Phenylobacterium montanum: one gene and its partner. The protein of the gene in region 1 binds, or shares a complex with, the protein of each later gene. Links are inferred from orthologs where the notes say so. Each region holds a gene or a part of one and is shown in the gene's direction. Other genes may lie near its edges.

Region 1 (6,904 bases):
CGCGCGAGCGGGTAAGGGGACCTAGTAGCGGTCCTGGCTGTGGTGATGGTGGTGGTGGTGGTGATGGTGGTGGTGATGCGCGGGGCGCAGAACCCAGGCGCCGCCATACCAGTAGTAGCCGTTATCCCGATACCACTGTGCGCTGTGGTGGTGATGGTGGTGATGGTGGTGATGGTGATGGTGGTGATGATGGTCCTGGGTGGCCGGGGGATAATACTGGGCCTCGATCAGCTTGGGCCTGGCGGCAGCCTCGGCCTCAGCCCGCGCCAGCCGCTCCATCGCATTTGGGATGGGCTGCAGTAGGTCGGCATAGGAAGCCGCCGGCGGAACGGCGGGCTCGCTGGCCCCGGCTGCGGCGACGCCAGGGGCGCCCGCAATCGTGGAAATCGCCCCCATCACACCGATCAAATGCTTTTTCGCCATGCGTTTTGTCTCCAATGAGGTTCCCGCCGCGACCGTCTGTGAACGCATGGGTGGCGGGTTCCGATCCCGCCGCGCACGGTTCGGCCAGATCCGAAGCGGCATCCGGACGTCGATCGGTAGTATGGTCGGCCGACCGCCATGGCCTTGCTGCGTCCCGACCTCGCCGCCCTTCGCCGCCGCGCCCTGTGCGGGCTGGCCGGCATGCTGGCCCTTGCCGCCTCGGCGCTGAACGGCCTTCAGGCGAGCATTGTGTTCGACCGCTATTCGCCCCTGTCGCGCAACGAAGAGATGGCGCGGCGCCTGCTGAGCCCGCTGGAGGCCGAGCGGGTGCGGCGCCAGCTCGCGGCGACGGGGGAGGCGATGCGCGACCAGGCGGTCGACCTCGCGCAAGAGCGGTTCCTGCTCGACGTTCCCGCCCACGCTCCGCCGACAGGTTACGGCCTTCTGGTTTTCATCCCGCCCTGGCCCGATGCGCGGCTGCCGGCGGGCTGGGGGGATGCGCTGGACCGGCGAGGGGTGATCTTCGTCACCGCCGCCCATAGCGGCAATGACGACAGCGCCTATGGCCGGCGCAATCCGCTGGCCTTGATCGCGGCGGCGAATGTGATGGCCCGCTATCCGGTCGATCCGGCGCGGGTCTATGTGGGCGGGTTCTCCGGCGGCTCGCGCGTGGCCATGCGCCTGGCCCTGGCCTATCCCGATCTGTTCCGCGGGGCGCTTCTGGATGCTGGGAGCGATCCCGCGGGTTCAGGCATAACCCGACTGCCGTCGCGCGCCCTGTGGGAGGAGGCGGAGGGCGGCCTGCGGCTGGTGTTCCTGACCGGCGAGCACGACGAGGCGGCCTTGTCCGCCGCAGCCGACAGCGTGCAGTCCATGCGCCGCAACTGCCTGCTGAGCGTCCAAAGCCGCACCCTGTCAGGCCTGGGCCATGAGCTCGCCGGCGGCGATAGCCTGGCCCGCGGGCTCGACCTCCTGGACCAGCCGAAGACGCCGGACCCCGCCCGGCTGGCCGCCTGCCGCGCCGCCCTGCAGCGGTCGCTGGACGAGGGGGTGGAACAGGTCCGCCAGGACCTTGCGCGCGGCGATCTGGCCGCCGCGCGCAAGCGGATCATCGCTCTCGACACCCGCTTCGGCGGCCTCGCCGAACAGCGGCTGGTCGATCTGGCCGAGACCTGCGGCTGCGGGGTGTTTCCGCCCCCAAGCCAACCCTTGACCTGAAGGCCCGGCTTGAGTAGGTTCCGCGCTCTTTTGGAGGCCCGGGCCGGAATCGATTATCCGACCTTGAGCCCCGATGAACCGGACGCCCCAAAAAGGACGTTCAGACGCGCCGGACCGCAAGCCAATGCGACCCGGCGCCGTTTCGTGTTGATCGGGCGGTCTTCTGTAAAGAACCTGTGAACGTCATGACCCCATGAGGCGCCCCGGCCGAAAGGCACACGCCTCCAGAGCGAAAGTCTAAATGCCTACGATCAACCAGCTCATCCGCAAGCCACGGCAGGCCAAGCCGTCGCGGAACAAGGTCCCGGCCCTGAAGGGCTGCCCGCAGCGCCGCGGCGTCTGCACCCGGGTCTATACGACCACGCCGAAGAAGCCGAACTCCGCTCTGCGGAAGGTCGCCAAGGTGCGCCTGACCACCGGCATCGAAGCGCTGTGCTACATCCCCGGCGAAGGCCATAACCTGCAGGAGCACTCGGTGGTGCTGATCCGCGGCGGCCGCGTGAAGGACTTGCCCGGCGTGCGCTACCACATCCTGCGCGGCGTGCTCGACACCCAGGGCGTCAAGGATCGTAAGCAACGTCGCTCGCTCTACGGCGCCAAGCGTCCGAAATAAGGATTTAGAGAAGAATGTCCCGCCGCCGCCGCGCAGAGAAGCGCGAAGTCCTGCCGGATCCCAAGTTCGGCGACCTCGTGGTCACCAAGTTCATGAACTACGTGATGTACGAGGGCAAGAAAGCCGTCGCCGAGAACATCATCTACGGCGCCTTCGATATCCTGGAGGCCAAGCGCCGCGACCAGGGCCCGCTGGAGACCTTCCACTCGGCCCTCGACAACGTCGCCCCGGCCGTTGAAGTCCGCTCCCGCCGGGTCGGCGGCGCGACCTATCAGGTCCCGGTCGAAGTGCGTCCGGACCGTCGTCGCGCGCTCGCCATCCGCTGGCTGGTCACCGCCGCCCGCAAGCGCGGCGAGAACACCATGACCGAGAAGCTGGCCGGCGAACTCCTGGACGCTTCCAACAACCGCGGCACCGCGGTCAAGAAGCGCGAAGACACCCACAAGATGGCCGAAGCCAACCGCGCCTTCTCGCACTACCGCTGGTAAGTCGCGCCGCAAGGCCCCGGAACCAGCATATCTCTTTAACGCGCGGGCGGTTTGAGCTAAACCGCCCGCGCCGCATATCCGCCCACCTGTCCGCCCAGAAATCCGCTTAGTCGCAGAGCCGCCCGCAATGCCCCGCATTCACAAAATCGAAGACTACCGCAACTTCGGCATCATGGCCCACATCGATGCCGGCAAGACCACGACCACGGAGCGGATCCTCTACTACACCGGCAAGAGCCATAAGATCGGCGAAGTCCACGACGGCGCTGCGACCATGGACTGGATGGAGCAGGAGCAGGAACGCGGCATCACCATCACCTCGGCCGCGACGACCGCGTTCTGGAACGGCAAGCGCCTGAACATCATCGACACCCCCGGGCACGTGGACTTCACCATTGAAGTCGAACGGAACCTGCGCGTGCTGGACGGCGCCGTGGCGGTGCTGGACGGCAACCAGGGCGTCGAGCCGCAGACCGAAACCGTCTGGCGCCAGGCCGACCGCTACAACGTTCCGCGCATCGTGTTCGTCAACAAGATGGACAAGACCGGCGCCGACTTCCAGATGTGCCTGCGCACCATCCGCGAGCGCCTGGGCGTCAAGGCGGTCCCGATCCAGCTGCCGATCGGCTCGGAAGCCGATCTGAAGGGCATTGTCGACCTGGTGCGCATGAAGGGCGTGGTCTGGGAGTCGGAAGGCCTGGGCGCCAACTATCACGACACCGACATCCCCGCCGACATGCTGGCCGCCTGCGAAGAAGCGCGCCACTACCTGATCGAGAACGCCGTCGAACTCGACGACGAGGCGATGGAAGCCTATCTCGAAGGCGCGACCCCGTCGGAAGAGGTGCTGAAGAAGTGCATCAAGAAGGCGGTGTTGACCGGCGCCTTCTATCCGGTGCTGGCCGGCTCGGCGTTCAAGAACAAGGGCGTCCAGCCCCTGCTCGACGCGGTGGTCGACTATCTGCCCTCGCCGGTGGACATCCCCCCGACCCAGGGCATCGACTACAAGACCGACGCGCCGGTCGAGCGCAAGTCGTCGGACGACGAGCCGCTGTCCATGCTGGCGTTCAAGATCATGGACGACCCCTTTGTGGGCTCGCTGACCTTCTGCCGCATCTATTCGGGCAAGCTGGAAGCGGGCATGGGCCTTCTGAACTCGACGCGCGACAAGCGCGAGCGGGTCGGCCGCATGCTGCTGATGCACTCGAACAACCGCGAAGACATCAAGGAAGCCTTCGCCGGCGACATCATCGCCCTGGCGGGCCTGAAGGACACCCGCACCGGGGACACCCTGTGCGATCCGGTCAAGTCGCCGGTGATCCTGGAGCGGATGACCTTCCCCGAGCCGGTGATCGAGATCGCCATCGAGCCCAAGTCCAAGGCCGACCAGGAAAAGCTGGGCGTCGCGCTCGGCAAGATGGTCGCCGAAGACCCGTCCTTCACCGTCTTCACCGACCAGGAGTCGGGCCAGACGATCATGAAGGGCATGGGCGAGCTGCACCTGGACATCAAGGTCGACATCCTCAAGCGCACCTACAAGGTCGAGGCCAATATCGGCGCGCCGCAGGTGGCCTATCGCGAAAGCCTCGGCCGCGCGGTGGAGATCGACTACACCCACAAGAAGCAGACCGGCGGCACGGGCCAGTTCGCCCGCGTCAAGCTGCAGTTCGCACCTGGCGAGCCGGGCTCGGGCTTCGTGTTCGAAAGCAAGGTCGTCGGCGGCTCGGTGCCGAAGGAATTCATCCCCGGCGTGCAGAAGGGCCTGGAAAGCGCCAAGGAAAACGGCCTGCTGGCCGGCTTCCCGCTGATCGACTTCTCGGCCACCCTGGTGGACGGCGCCTATCACGACGTCGACTCCTCGGTCCTGGCCTTCGAAATCGCTTCGCGCGCCGCCTTCAAGGAACTGCGTGAAAAGGGCGCCCCCAAGCTGCTCGAGCCGATCATGAAGGTCGAAGTGCTGACCCCGGACGAATATCTGGGCGACGTGATCGGCGACCTGAACAGCCGGCGCGGCCAGATCCAGGGCACCGACCAGCGCGGCAACGCCCAGGTCATCACCGCGTTCGTGCCGCTGGCCAACATGTTCGGCTATATCGGCAACCTGCGCGGCATGTCCCAGGGACGCGCCCAGTTCACCATGCAGTACGACCACTACGACGCGGTGCCGCCGCAAGTGGCCGACGAAGTGATCAAGAAATACGCCTAACCAAACCCCGCAACGCTAACGCTTATTGAGGCCAATGGGCCGGAGCTGAAAAATGGCCAAGGAAAAATTCAACCGTAACAAGCCGCACTGCAACATCGGCACGATTGGTCACGTTGACCACGGCAAGACGACGCTGACGGCGGCGATCACGATGACGCTGGCGAAGACGGGCGGCGCGACGGCGAAGAAGTACGACGAGATCGACGCGGCGCCGGAAGAAAAGGCGCGCGGGATCACGATCAACACCGCGCACGTGGAATATGAGACGCAGAACCGCCACTACGCGCACGTCGACTGCCCCGGGCACGCCGACTATGTGAAGAACATGATCACCGGCGCGGCGCAGATGGACGGCGCGATCCTGGTGGTGTCGGCCGCCGACGGCCCGATGCCGCAGACCCGCGAGCACATCCTGCTGGCCCGTCAGGTCGGCGTGCCGGCGCTGGTCGTGTACATGAACAAGGTCGACCTGGTGGACGACGCCGAGCTTCTCGACCTGGTCGAGATGGAAGTGCGCGAACTGCTGTCCAGCTACGACTTCCCGGGCGACGACATCCCGATCGTCAAGGGCTCGGCCAAGGTGGCGATCGACGGCGGCGACCCGGTGATCGGCGAGAACTCGATCCTGGAGCTGATGACCCAGGTGGACGCCTACATCCCGCAGCCGGAGCGCCCCGTCGACCTGCCGTTCCTGATGCCGGTGGAAGACGTGTTCTCGATCTCGGGCCGCGGCACGGTGGTCACCGGCCGTATCGAGCGCGGCGTGGTCAAGGTGGGCGAGGAAGTCGAGATCGTCGGCATCCGCCCGCTGCAGAAGACCGTCTGCACCGGCGTGGAAATGTTCCGCAAGCTGCTGGACCAGGGCCAGGCCGGCGACAACGTGGGCGTCTTGCTGCGCGGCACCAAGCGTGAAGACGTCGAGCGCGGCCAGGTGCTGTGCAAGCCGGGCTCGATCACCCCGCACACCAAGTTCGTGGCCGAGGCCTACATCCTGACCAAGGAAGAAGGCGGCCGCCACACCCCGTTCTTCACCAACTACCGCCCGCAGTTCTACTTCCGCACGACCGATGTCACCGGCATCATCAGGCTGAAGGAAGGCGTGGAGATGATCATGCCCGGCGACAACGCCGAGCTGGACGTGGAGCTGATCACCCCGATCGCGATGGAAGAGAAGCTGCGCTTCGCCATCCGCGAAGGCGGTCGCACGGTCGGCGCGGGCGTGGTCTCCAAGATCGTCGAGTAATCGCGTCTCAGCCTATCCAGGCTGAACAGGGCGGCCGTCGGGGGACATCCTCCCGGCGGCCGTTTTGCTTTTGGGATCCCGATTTATCCGCTCATCCCAGCCTTCGCGGCGATGAGCGCGTGATTTGTTCTGCGAGTAAGAATTCCCTACAGCGGCAATCCAACGCCCAATTCCCCCGCCAGGTCGCGGATGAACTGCCAGGCCACGCGGCCAGAGCGGCCGCCGCGCAGTTGCGCCCATTGCAGGGCGCGGCGGTCGAGGTCCTCGACCGGCAGGCCGAAGCGGTCGGCATAGGCCCGGACGGCGGAGAGATAGGCGGCCTGGTCCATGGGCGGGAAGCCGATCCAGAGACCGAAGCGGTCGGAGACCGACACCTCCTCCTCGGCGTCTTCCGAGACGGCGATCAGGCCGCGGCCCTCGTCGTGGCCGCGGGGCATCAGGTGGCGGCGGTTGGAGGTGGCGACGAACAGCACATTGGCGGGCGGGCCGGCGACGCCGCCCTCCAGCGCCGACTTCAGCGACTTGGCCGCGGCGGCGCCCTCCTCGAAGGAAAGGTCGTCGCACAGGACCACGAAGCGCTCGGGCCGGTCGCGGAGGAGGTCGAACAGGCCGGGCAGGGTGGTGACCTCGTCGCGGTCCAGCTCGACCATGCGCAGGTCGCCGTGGTCCGCGCCCACCGCCATGAAGGCCGCCTTGGCCAGGGAGCTCTTGCC
Region 2 (12,415 bases), 5.0 Mb from region 1 along the record:
GGCCTATGTGATCAGCGAGGCCAATGCCGGGTACGCGGAGGCGCACCAAGGCGGGAAATAGGGCAGGCGGCGCAAGGGAGGTCGACGTTCCTCCCTTGCGCTCAAGGCCCGAAATCTCCGATCCGACGTGTCAGCTTCGCGCCCAAATGGCGACGCCGTCTACTGTCCGAACGGGACGATAAGGCGCCAGCGCCGCCGCCAGCGCAGGATCGGCCCTGGCCCAGGCGCCCCAGTCGAACCCGCCAACGCTGACTAAGATGATGTCCGGCCGGCCGCGCAATATATCGTTGACCAGAATCCGACGATCAAGGCCCACGAATTGGCGGAGTCGGGTCCTTCGAGCGAGAGACAGATGGCCGGCCCTGGCTTGGGCAAGTACGCCGGCGGTCATCCACTGGCTACAGACGCTGCCGACCCAGTGGCCGTGCAGTTCGCGAGTCAGGGGATGACCGAGGGCGATGTCAGCGGAGATCGAGAGCAGGCGCGGATGCGGCACAAGGGCGGCTACCGGGGCGTTCAGCTGGTGATAGTCGCCTTTGACATTAGACCAGCCCATCGATAGCGCGGCGCAGCTGCCGATCAGGCTGATCCGAACCAAGGGCGGCAGCCTGGACGCTGCTGCGTCGCGCCAGCCCAGCACGACGGCGGCGGCCAAGGCCAGAGCAGCGAAGGCCAACATCGGATAGGCCTGATAGGGCCAGCCCTTGCCCTGAATGAGGCACGATGCAAGGCCTCCCGCCGCCGCGGCCATCAAACCTACGGGGATCCAGGCGGAGCGCAGGTGCCGGCGTCCGGCGTCGATGGTCAGAAGGACCAGTAAGAGGAAGATGGGGATCGGAGGGCAGATCAGGAGCTGGACCAGCGGTCGGCGCGCAGGCAGGTAGGCTTCGCGGATCGCGGGCATGAAAGCGAGGAACGGCTTGAAGGCGGTCAGCAGAAGGAAGGCGTAGGCGAACACAACGGCGCTTGCTGCCCAGATTTCCGTCGCGAAGATCGGCTTCAGAGAGCGTCGTCGCAGGGCGGCGATCAGCGCTGGGGGGCCGGCGGCGAGGGCGAAGTGGGGCTTGATCGCCATGGCGACGCCGCAGCCGAGGCCGGCGAGCGCGGCGACCAGCCAGGATGGCGTCTCACCCTCGCTGCGCGCCAGGGTAAGGACCAGGAAGGGCAGCATGGCGACGACGGCGATGTGTTCGCGCTGGGTGAAGACGCCGGTCGGCAGGACGGTGAGCACAAAGGCTGCGGTCGCCGCTAGAGCCCAGAGGCGGGCGCGGTCCGGGACGGCCTTGGCGAGGATGCGGCCGCAGAGGACGAGGCTGGCGGCGATGGCCGTCAGCGTCAGGATGTTGACCCAGGCTTCGGCAGGGATTGGCGTCGCACGGCCCAGCACTACCGCCGGCAGGTAGAGCAGAATCGACATCGGCGGATTGGCCTCGAAGAAATCGACATAGGCGCGTTGGCCGTCCAACATCTTCTCGCCGAGAGTCAGGAGCCAAGCCACGTCGACATCGGTGCGGCGCATGGCGCTCATGATTGCGCCCAGGCCGAACATGGCGATCGTCGCCAGTCGCCAGAGGCCGGCCGCGTCGATGCCGGCCGCCTCCGGAGCTGGGCGAAACACCAATCGGTCGAGCGCAAGGTAGTTGGCCAAGGGGACGAGGCCGCAGGTGATGGCGATGGCGAGTAGCGGAGACTGGTGCAGTCGGTCGGTGAGGAGGAGCGGCGCTAGTGTGGCGATCACGACGCCCAACACGGTCACAACGATGAACCGCGGCGCTGCGCGGCTGTGGCCTGTGCTGGACCGGAAAGTGAAGCGTCGCTGGGCAAGGTAGGAGAAGATCCCGGAGACGGTATAGGCAATCAGCGAGGCCTTCACCGCCTCAGCATGGCCGTACGTGGTCAGCGTCCAACTCAGGCCGGCATAGATCAGGGTCGAGACCGCCCCGATCAGGCCGAACCGCGCCAGCCGGGCGAGATGCGGTTCGCGGGGGATGAAGAGGCTGGTCATGCCCGCCCGAAGGCAAGGTACTGGGCGCCGAGCGGCACTGGTGCGAGCGCCCGCTCCAATCGTCTCGCCCAGGGCGCGGTCCAGGGGGTGAAGACGAAGTAGCGGCCTTGGACATCGTTGAAACCGGCTTCTGACAGAAGGCCACAGGTCTTACGCCGCGGAGCCAGCACCGCATCCTCGTCGAATGGACAGCGCATGACTGAAAGCCGGGTCGCAGGGTTGAATGGATTGTGCTCGATCACGCAGACGAGGCCGCGCGGTTTCAACACGCGTCTCAGCTCGGCCGTGAAGGCGGCCCAGTCGGCTGGCGGCACGTGGTGCAAAACGCAGATGGCGACGACGGCGTCGAAGTAGGCGTCGGGATAGGGCAGAGCCAAGCCCTGATAGGCCTTGTAGGTGACACCGGGATTGTCACGCGTGGCCTGTTCGATGCAGGCGCTTGAGATGTCAGCCCCGTGCAACTCTCCGCAATGGGGCGCGAGCAATGGATGCAGGGCGCCGACGCCGCATCCGACGTCCAACACTGTGGGTGCGGGGCGGTCGGGAAGGTGCTCGGCAAACAAGTTAGCTAGCAGCCCCGCCTTGGATCGGACGAAAAAGCTGTAGTCAAGGCCGGAAAAGGCGACGGAATCCTGCACAATGCCGCGGTAGGAGGTGCCGTATGCGTCGAAAACGGGCTGTGCTGCGGGCGCGGTCGTGGCGCGACCAAGCGCTTCAGGTGCTGGTGTTGCTCGGCCCGCGGCTTGGGGCGGTGCGGCGGCGGATTCGGGCTTTGCGGCGACGACCGCCTGGCCCGCGGTTTCGGGCGCATCGACCACATAGAGCGGGCGGGCCTTTACCTCGGAATGGATACGGCCGACGTACAGGCCGACCACCCCTGTCAGCATCATGTTGAGGCCACAGAGGAAGGAGACCACCACCATGGTCGATGCCCAGCCGGGCACCAGTCCATGGCCGCCGATTAGAGCCGCTATCACCACATAGAGGCCGTAGCCGAGCGCGCCCAGCGAGACGAAGAGCCCGATCCAGAGCGCGAGTTGCAGCGGTGCGTCGGAGAAGCTGACGAGACCGTTCACGCCGAGCCGTACCATCTTAAAGAACGGATATTTGGTTTCCCCGGCGGCGCGGCCAGGCCGCTCAAAGCGGACCGCGGCCTGGCGGAAGCCCAGCCAGGCGAACATGCCGCGCACATACCGGTCGCGCTCGCGCATCTGACGGAAGGCCAGGATGACCTGCCGGTCAACGAGGCGGAAATCGCCGACATTGGCGGGGATGTCGACGGCGGCGATGCGGCGCAGCGCCTTGTAGAACAGGTGCGCGGTCCAGCGCTTGAAGCGGCTCTCGCCGGCGCGAGAGGTGCGCTCGGCGTAGACTATTTGAAAGCCGTCGCGCCATTTGGCGATCATTTCAAGCACCACCTCAGGTGGATCTTGCAGGTCCGCGTCCATAACGATGACGGCGCGCCCCTCGGCTAGGTCCATGCCGGCCGTGATGGCGGCTTGGTGGCCGAAGTTGCGCGAGAGCTGGATGAGCCGGAAACGGGAATCGGCGGCGGCGCGAGTACGGATCAGTGATTTGGTCTCGTCGGTGCTGCCGTCGTCGACAAAGATTACCTCAACAGGGGCGTCCAGGGTCACGATCAGATCGTCGAGCCGCTCGAAGAGAGCCGGTAGCACGGCCGCCTCGTTCAGCACCGGAATGACCAAGCTGAAGCCGATTGGCTCGGAAGCGTTTTGAGCGGTCATGGCGGGCTGCAAATCTTTGCGAGGGCGCGCAGAGTCTCGTAGGTGAGCAATTAAGGATCCTTAAACTACGGGCTGAAGTTCTAGCCACCTGCGATAGCGGCCTCAACCAGTGCTGACGCTGCCACAGCATCTGAATTCAGGAGCAGAATCTCCGGCGTTTTGGCGCTGGACTGGACGTTACACGGAAGGGCCGCTGTCCGTTTGAATGGTAAGCTTTAGCAAGGTTCATGCCCCCCTCAAGCCTTCAAATGCTATGCTCCGATCGCCACAGCCCGAAGGCAGACATTAATTGGGTATTTCGGGCGAGCGTTGTTCCGGGGCCGGTGCTCCTGTCGTTTCAGTATAGCTAGTTTCGGAGGGTGTCCCCATAGGCGACCGCCGTTCGTGACGGCCGGCCGAAATGCTTGCTCCGCTAGGCTGTTTCCCCTTATGGAGGCCCCCACGCGGATGTGGCGGAACTGGTAGACGCACTGGATTTAGGTTCCAGCGCCGAGAGGCGTGGAGGTTCGAGTCCTCTCATCCGCACCAGCTTGTCGCGAAGGGCTTGGACCTTTCGTGACTTAGTGACATAAGAGCGCCCTCGCGCGCCGCCGCACCCTCGCGGCGGCGCCTTTCGTTTCAGCCCTGGGGCGAAGGTATCGCGGCGGCCCGCGTCTCCTTCGGAACAATAAGATGTCGATGCAGATCGTTGAAAAGTCGGTTGAAGGCCTCAGCCGCGTCTATGGGGTCAAGGTGCCGGCCAGCGAGCTCGGCTCGAAGCTGGACGCGCGCATCCAGGAGATCGCGCCGCAGATGCGCATCAAGGGCTTCCGCCCCGGCAAGGTGCCGCTGGCCCATGTGCGCCGCATGCACGGCAAGGCCCTGATGGCCGAGGTGGTCCAGGAAGCCCTGAGCGAATCCAGCCAGAAGGTCCTCAGCGACAACAACCTGCGCGCCGCCTCGCAACCGGACCTGAAGCCGGAAAGCGACATGGACAAGGTCATGGCCGGCGAGGCCGACCTGGCCTACGAGATGGCCGTCGAGATCATGCCGGACTTCAGCCCGCTCGATCCCAAGACGCTCACCCTCGAAAAGCCGGTCTATGCGCCGAGCGACGAAGAGGTCGCCGAGGCCCTGGCCGAGCTTGCCAAGTCCAACCGCACCTATGAATCGCGCAAGGGCAAGACCGCCAAGGCCAAGGACGGCGACCAGCTGATCATCGACTTCGTCGGCACGATCGACGGCGTGGCCTTCGACGGCGGTACGGCCCAGGACGTGCCCCTGGTGCTGGGCTCGGGCCAGTTCATCCCCGGCTTTGAAGAGCAGTTGGTGGGCACGAAGGCGGGCGCCGAAGCTGTGGTGAAGGTTACCTTCCCCGACGACTATTCGGCCGAGACCCTGAAGGGCAAGGCCGCCGAGTTCGCGGTCACGGTCAAGGACGTCAAGGCCCCGGTCGACGCCGAGGCCGACGACGAGTTCGCCAAGAAGCTGGGCCTGGAGACCTTGGACGCCCTGAAGGACGCCCTGCGCCGCCAGCTGGAGAACAACTACGCCGCCGCCTCGCGCTTCAAGCTGAAGCGGGCCCTGCTGGACGCCCTGGACAAGGGCCACGACTTCCCGCTGCCGCCGCGCATGGTGGAAGCCGAGTTCGAGACCATCTGGCGCCAGGTCGAGCAGGACAAGTCGAGCGGCCAGCTGCCGGAAGACGACGCCGGCAAGAGCGAGGACGAGCTGAAGGCCGAGTACCGCAAGATCGCCGAGCGCCGCGTGCGCCTGGGCCTGGTGCTGGCCGAGATCGGCCGTCTGAACAACGTCCAGGTCAGCGACCAGGAGCTCTTGAACGCCATCCGCGAGGAGGCCATGCGCTATCGCGGCCAGGAGCAGCAGATCTTCGACCTGCTGCGCCAGAACCAGAACGCCCAGGCCCAGCTGCGCGCGCCGCTCTATGAGGACAAGGTGGTCGACCTTTTGTTCGGCATGGCCACCGTCACCGACAAGCCGGTGACCAAGGACGAGCTGATGGCCGACGACGACCTGCCGGAAGGCTACGGCGAAGGCTGATACCAAGTCTATGCGCCCGCCGCCTTGCAACCCGCGAGGCGGCGGGCGATATCCGGTGAGACAAAGCGCCGGCCCGAGGCGTCGCCGGCGCCGCTTCGATGAATGAAGGGCTTCAGATGCGCGATCCCCAGTCCACCATGATGAATCTCGTCCCGATGGTGGTCGAGCAGTCGAGCCGCGGCGAACGCGCCTTCGACATCTTCTCGCGCCTGCTGCGCGAGCGAATCATCTTCCTGAACGGCCCGATCGAGGATGGCCTGTCGGCGCTGGTTTGCGCCCAGCTGCTGTTCCTGGAGTCGGAGAATCCGAAGAAGGAAATCTCGATGTACATCAACTCGCCGGGCGGGGTGGTGTCGTCGGGCCTCGCGATCTACGACACCATGCAATACATCAAGAGCCCGGTCTCGACCGTGTGCATGGGCATGGCCGCCTCGATGGGCTCGTTCCTGCTGATGGCCGGCGCCGCCGGCCAGCGCATCGCCCTGCCGAACGCCCGCATCATGCTGCACCAGCCCTCGGGCGGCTTCAGCGGCCAGGCCTCGGACATCCAGCGCCACGCCGAAGACATCTTGAAGACCAAGCGCCGGCTGAACGAAATCTACGCCAAGCACTGCGGCCGCACCTATGAAGAGGTCGAGGCGACCCTGGACCGCGACCATTTCATGACCTCGGAAGAGGCCAAGGCCTGGGGCATCGTCGACCACGTCTACGAAAGCCGCGAGAGCGCCGAGGGCGGCGAGGGCTGAGTCCCGCTAACGCCGCCGTAAGGGCTGAGGCCGCGACGCACGCGCTAGGTGTATTGTCGCGGCTGTTCGCTTCTATTTTCCTCGATTTTGCGGCCGGCTGCCTGTAGCTTGGCCAGGTGAGGAAACGCGTGGGCGATCTGGAGGGCCGAAGCGCCTGATGGTCGTGTGCGCCAGGGGGCGGGCGGACGAGCGGCGGCGCTAGTCCGAGGATCGCGATCGGGCGGTGGGCGGGCTTGGCCCGGCCGGCGAGATTGCGGTTTCGAGCCAGCCGCTGTGTGTCCGCCGGCCCGGAAAGCGGAGCGATGGCGACTGGCGGCGTACCTGGCCTTGTTCGTTACGACCTGCTGTTTCAGGCGTTGGGCGGTCCTGCGCTCATCGCGCTTGATCCTGATGGGCGCATCGCCGGCTGGAGCGCCGGGGCCGAGACGCTGACCGGCCATCCCGCCGCAGCCGCGATTGGCCAGTCCTACGAACTGCTTTTCGACCCGGCGGCGATCGGGCTGGACGCCGTGCGGGACGAGCAGGGCGCCTTGATTGGCTTCGTCGAGACTCGGCGCGAGGCGGCGGAGCCGCCGGACGAGCGGCAGGCCCAGGCGGCGCAGGCCCAGCGCGAGCTTGCCGGGCGCATGGAGGCCCTGGGCCGGCTGGCCGGGGTGATGGCCCACGACTTCAACAACCTTCTCACCGCCGTGCTCAGCCGGGCGGAGTTGGCCCTGCGGGCGGTGGACCACGACCGCGAGCGGCTGGTGAAGATGATCGTCGGCGTGCGCGACGCGGCCCAGCGCGGCGCGGCCATGAACCGCCGCCTCCTGGGCTTCGCCGGCCGCCAACCGCTGGATCCGGTGCGGGTGGAGCTGAAGCCGCTGTTGGCCGCACTGGCCGAGGACCTGCGCCAGGTCTTGCCCGCCGACATCCAGCTCGTCGTCGAGGCTCCGGATCGCCTGGCCATGGTCGAGGCCGATCCGCAAGGCCTGCGCGAACGGCTGATGGATCTGGCCCTGAACGCCCGCGACGCCATGCCCGAGGGCGGGCGGCTGACCATCGCGGCGCGCGGCGCGACCCTGAACGGGGAGGGGGCCGGCCTGTTCGGCCCGCACGTCCTGATCACCGTTACCGACACCGGTCACGGCATGGCCCCCGAGGTGCGCGAGCGGGCGGTCGAGCCCTTCTTCACCACCCGGGACGGGGGGACCGGCACGGGCCTCGGCCTCAGCCAGGCCTACGGCTTCGCGCGCCAGTCGCATGGGGCGCTGTCGATCGTCTCCGAGCCGGGCCTGGGGACCACGATCAGCCTCTATCTGCCGGCCGACGACCTGGTGGCCGAAGACGCCTCGCCCGCCGATCCAGCGCCCACGCCGGCGCACGAGGCGGTGCTGGTGGTCGAGGACGACCGGCAGGTGGCCGAGCTGACCGACGCCCTGTTCCGCGAATTGGGCTATGAGCCGGTGATGGCCCGCTCGCCGCGCGAGGCCATGGAGGCCCTGGCGCGGCTGAAGATCGACCTGGTGTTCTCCGACGTGGTCATGCCGGGGGGGCTCAGCGGTTTCGAACTGGCCCGGCGCATCCGCATGCGTTTTCCCGAGATCCCGATCCTGCTGACCACCGGTTATGGCGAGGCCCTGGCCCAGCGCGACGTCTGCGAGTTTCCGGTGCTGAACAAGCCCTATCGCATCGACGAGCTGATCGAGGCGCTGGGCGCCCTGCGCCGCGGCTCAGGCGGCGAGGCCAAGCCGCACTGACACCAGGCGCAGGAACGCGGCCTGGCGCTCGGCCCCGTCCACCCGATGCCGCTCGAAGTCGTGGCCCTCAGCGTCGCGCACGTCGGCGAACAGGCCGGCAGGGTCTTCGTGGAAATGTAAAAAGGCGCGGGATTTCAGATAGAAGCTCCCGCGCGAACGCTCCTTCAGCGCCCCGAGCGCCCGCAGGCGCTCCAGCAGCGGCTCCAGCTGGTCAAGAGCGGCGGCGCCGGCGTGTTTCATGAGTGGCCGCCACGGGAACGCCGTTGAACACTTTCATCCCCGCCTCGTCGGCCAGGGCCAGCATGGCGGTGTCCCCGTCTGTGTCGCCATAGGCGGCGACCAGCCGGAGATCGGGGCCGAACACCTCGCGCAGGCGGCGGACCTTTTCCTCGCCGCGGCAGTTCAGGCCGTCGAGCTTGCCGGTGAAGCGGCCGGCCTCGTCGTACTTCAGCCGCGTGCCGATCAGGAGATCGGCGCCCAGGCCGCGGGCGAAGGGGGCGACGGTTTCCTCCGGCGAGGCGGTGACGATGACCAGGCGCGCGCCGCGGCTGCGCCAGCGCTTCCAGACCCTGACCGCGTCGGGGCGGAAGAGGTCGCGGGCGTGAATTTCGGCGAAGCGGCGGGCGACTGATTCGATATCGGCCTTTCGCGCCGGGCCGAAGAATCGCTTGGCCGCCGCTCCCTTCAGGGCGCCGCGGTCGCGGGTCATCAGAAACGAGACCAACTCAGGCGCCAGGCTGGCCACCCCTGCCCCGAATCGGACCGGGCCGGCTTTCCAGCGCAAGAGGGTGGTGAAACTGTCGCGGACGGTCAGGGTGCCGTCGAAGTCGAAGGCCACGATCGGCCGCGCGCCCGGGCCGGACTCGCGGAGGTCGCTCAGGTTTCCTATCTCTGCGGCGCCAGCGGTGAAATTGTCGGATTGCACGGGGCGCGCCACGGAATTGGGTTCCTTAACCTTTGATGGGCTTGTGATCCTTCGACGGATCGGAGAATGTCAAGGATTAGAAAACCCGCGGCGCGTATCGTGCATATTCCGCCGTTGGGCGATCCCGTAGGCGGGCGGCAAGGGCCAGTTGGGCCGGCGCCGTCCCAGAGTGAGAGCTGAGATGACGAAAGCCGCCAGCGGCGACACCAAGAGCACCCTCTACTGCTCCTTCTGCGGAAAGAGCCAGCACGAGGTTCGCAAGCTGATCGCCGGGCCGACCGTGTTCATCTGCGACGAATGCGTCGAGCTGTGCATGGACATCATCCGCGAAGAGCACAAGATCGCCTTCGTCAAGTCCAAGGACGGGGTGCCCACGCCTAAGGAGATCCGCGAGGTTCTCGACGACTACGTGATCGGCCAGACCCACGCCAAGAAGGTGCTCGCGGTCGCCGTCCACAACCACTACAAGCGGTTGAACCACGCTCAGAAGAACAACGACGTCGAGCTGGCCAAGTCCAACATCCTGCTGATCGGCCCGACCGGCACCGGCAAGACCCTGCTGGCGCAGACTCTGGCCCGCATCATCGACGTGCCCTTCACCATGGCCGACGCCACCACCCTGACCGAAGCCGGTTACGTGGGCGAGGACGTGGAGAACATCATCCTCAAGCTGCTGCAGGCGGCCGACTACAATGTCGAGCGGGCCCAGCGCGGCATCGTCTATATCGACGAGGTCGACAAGATCAGCCGCAAGTCCGACAACCCCTCGATCACCCGCGACGTGTCGGGCGAGGGCGTGCAGCAGGCCTTGCTGAAGATCATGGAAGGCACCGTGGCCTCCGTGCCGCCCCAGGGCGGGCGCAAGCATCCCCAGCAGGAGTTCCTGCAGGTCGACACCACCAACATCCTGTTCATCTGCGGCGGCGCCTTCGCCGGCCTGGAGAAGATCATCTCCGCGCGCGGCAAGGGCACATCGATCGGCTTCGGCGCCACTGTGGCCGATCCGGAAGAGCGGCGCACGGGCGAGATCCTGCGCGGCGTCGAGCCGGACGACCTGCAGCGCTTCGGCCTGATCCCCGAGTTCATCGGCCGCCTGCCGGTGCTGGCGACCCTGGAGGATCTGGACGAAGAGGCCCTGGTTACCATCCTGACCGAGCCCAAGAACGCCTTCGTCAAGCAGTACCAGCGCCTGTTCGACATGGAGAACGTGGGCCTGACCTTCACCGACGACGCCCTGAAGGCCATCGCCCGCAGGGCCATCGGCCGCAAGACCGGCGCCCGCGGCCTGCGCTCGATCATGGAAGGCATCCTCTTGGACACCATGTTCGAGCTGCCGACCTACGAAGGCGTGGAAGAGGTGGTGGTCAACGCCGAGGTGGTCGAGGGCAGAGCCCAGCCGCTGGTGATCTACGCCGAAGCCCGCAACAAGGGCGGGGCGGCGTAGGGGGCTGCTTGAAAAAGGGATAGCTCGATCTGGTTTGCGTGGTTCGAGACGCTCGCTTGCGCGAGCCCTCACCATGACTAGGTTGAGTGGATTGCACAAAAGTCAGTCATGGTGAGGAGCGGCCCGCCAGGGACGCGTCTCGAACCACGCATTGGCGTTGGGCGCTCGATTTTCAAAGTGGGTCCAAAGTGGATCTGGGGACATGATACCTACCCCCGGCTTTGAGCAGTGGCTCATACTTGCTTCAGGGATGGGTATCATGTCCCTGTAACGGCGCCGTTGGGGTCGAGTGGGGAGGGGCGCTTCCATGGATGCAAGGACTGTTACGTTTATAACGCTCGTGATCCTGGCGCCGATCGTGTTGCTGTTTGGATATTTCGGTCAATTTGAGAGGGGCATTGCAGCTTGGGCCTTATGTGGATCGTTCGGTATGATCGGCTATTTTGAGAGAGATAGAATAATCGGTGTCGGGCGCACGAAAGAGCAAAAATCGAAGCGAAGCCTATACGTTTCAATTTTGGCCGTGGCGTTCTTTGTAGAGCTTGCTGGCCTATTGGTTGTTGTTCGCCCAAATCACCTAGGTCTGGCCTAGGCTTTGGCGCTGCTGGTCGCAGCCCTGAATGTGTTCTTTTTGCGCTACGCCGCAAACGCGATTGAAGGGGCGCTCTCACGTCGTGGGCGCGGGGTCTGACCCGCAACGCCAATAACCAAGCCCTCCCCCCATCGCGGCCAATGGACGCGTTCCCCAAGCGTCGCTGCGCGGCATCGCTTGAACATCTGCGCAAACCGTCCACATAAATGCCCGAACAGCCATTCCTTCCGAATGGCCGGATCGTCCGACTCGGCGCATCGCCGGGTGACCACGATCCGAAAGAGGCCGGATGCTTGTTCGAGGTCCGGTCGGGAGCCGTAAAAAGTATGTCTGAGATCAGAACCCTGCCTGTGCTGCCGCTGCGGGACATTGTCGTCTTCCCGCACATGGTGGTTCCTCTGTTCGTCGGTCGCGAAAAGTCAGTTCGGGCCCTCGAGGAGGTGATGCGCCACGACAAACAGATCGTCCTGGCCACGCAGAAGAACTCCACCGACGACGACCCCACGCCCGACGCCATTCATGAGGTCGGCGTGCTGGCCAGCGTGCTGCAGCTTCTGAAGCTGCCCGACGGCACCGTGAAGGTGCTGGTGGAAGGGCGCGCCCGGGCCGCCCTGATCCGCTTCACCAACGAGACGGAGTACTACGAAGCCGACGTGCGCGAGATCGACGAGGACGCGGGCGCCGCCCACGAGGCCGAAGCCCTGTCGCGCGCCGTGGCCGAGCAGTTCGAGAACTACGTCAAGCTGAACAAGAAGGTGCCGCCCGAGGCCCTGGCCTCGATCCCGCAGATCACCGAGCCCGGCAAGCTGGCCGACCAGATCGCCCAGCACCTGTCGGTCAAGATCAGCGACAAGCAGCAGCTCTTGGAAATCTTCGACGTTTCCAAGCGGCTGGAGCGGGTGTTCGCCCTGATGGAGGGCGAGATCAGCGTGCTGCAGGTCGAAAAGAAGATCCGCAGCCGGGTCAAGCGCCAGATGGAGAAGACCCAGCGCGAGTACTATCTGAACGAACAGATGAAGGCGATCCAGCGAGAGCTGGGCGAACAGGACGACAGCCGCGACGAACTGATCGAGCTGGAAAAGCGCATCAAGAAGACCAAGCTTTCGAAAGAGGCGCGGACCAAGGCCGAGGCGGAGCTGAAGAAGCTGCGCAACATGAGCCCGATGTCGGCCGAGAGCA

What was found.
Region 2: the proteins of rpsG (region 1) and tig are in contact, whole or in part, in a crystal structure (PDB 3GTY), measured with the Thermotoga maritima proteins. The link is inferred for Phenylobacterium montanum from one-to-one orthologs. Residues at the interface, in WP_004081843.1 of Thermotoga maritima: Lys34, Lys52, Lys55, Glu59, Arg62, Gln63, Glu66, Asn67, Lys69, Val71, Arg95, Ala109, Lys110, Lys111, Gly112, Arg113, Pro114, Glu117, Glu121, Ile124, Ala125, Tyr127, Asn128, Asn129, Thr130, Gly131, Lys135, Asp139, Arg142, Met143; in WP_004081061.1 of Thermotoga maritima: Glu122, Val124, Val129, Leu130, Tyr133, Glu188, Gly259, Ile262, Tyr263, Glu266, Ser270, Glu273, Gln274, Glu277, Arg308, Gln311, Ile312, Ser315, Tyr316, Glu325, Arg329, Arg336, Leu363, Phe366, Trp367, Arg373, Leu377, Arg381, Leu384, Glu387.

The regions. Positions count from the first base shown.
Region 1 is NZ_CP073078.1:5,146,846-5,153,749, forward strand. What follows is about bases 1,103-4,005. They hold rpsG (30S ribosomal protein S7), read left to right. Parts: upstream 1,103-2,268; coding sequence 2,269-2,742; downstream 2,743-4,005. Other genes in these bases: KCG34_RS23520 (alpha/beta hydrolase family protein), read left to right, coding at 1,103-1,641; rpsL (30S ribosomal protein S12), read left to right, coding at 1,883-2,254; fusA (elongation factor G), read left to right, coding at 2,870-4,005. Outside these bases: KCG34_RS23510 (hypothetical protein), read left to right, coding at 1-15; KCG34_RS23515 (hypothetical protein), read right to left, coding at 22-423; more of KCG34_RS23520, read left to right, coding at 562-1,102; more of fusA, read left to right, coding at 4,006-4,948; tuf (elongation factor Tu), read left to right, coding at 5,001-6,191; KCG34_RS23545 (ATP-binding protein), read right to left, coding at 6,338-6,904.
Region 2 is NZ_CP073078.1:170,133-182,547, forward strand. The notes cover bases 3,753-6,609. They hold tig (trigger factor), read left to right. Parts: upstream 3,753-4,428; coding sequence 4,429-5,790; downstream 5,791-6,609. Other genes in these bases: KCG34_RS00880 (ATP-dependent Clp protease proteolytic subunit), read left to right, coding at 5,907-6,536. Also shown: KCG34_RS00855 (PQQ-dependent dehydrogenase, methanol/ethanol family), read left to right, coding at 1-61; KCG34_RS00860 (GtrA family protein), read right to left, coding at 131-2,005; KCG34_RS00865 (glycosyltransferase), read right to left, coding at 2,002-3,750; KCG34_RS00885 (ATP-binding protein), read left to right, coding at 6,839-8,275; KCG34_RS00890 (hypothetical protein), read right to left, coding at 8,249-8,515; KCG34_RS00895 (HAD-IB family hydrolase), read right to left, coding at 8,487-9,164; ATP-dependent Clp protease ATP-binding subunit ClpX, read left to right, coding at 9,382-10,644; lon (endopeptidase La), read left to right, coding at 11,563-12,415. UniProt on the Bacillus subtilis protein: Involved in protein export. Acts as a chaperone by maintaining the newly synthesized protein in an open conformation. Functions as a peptidyl-prolyl cis-trans isomerase.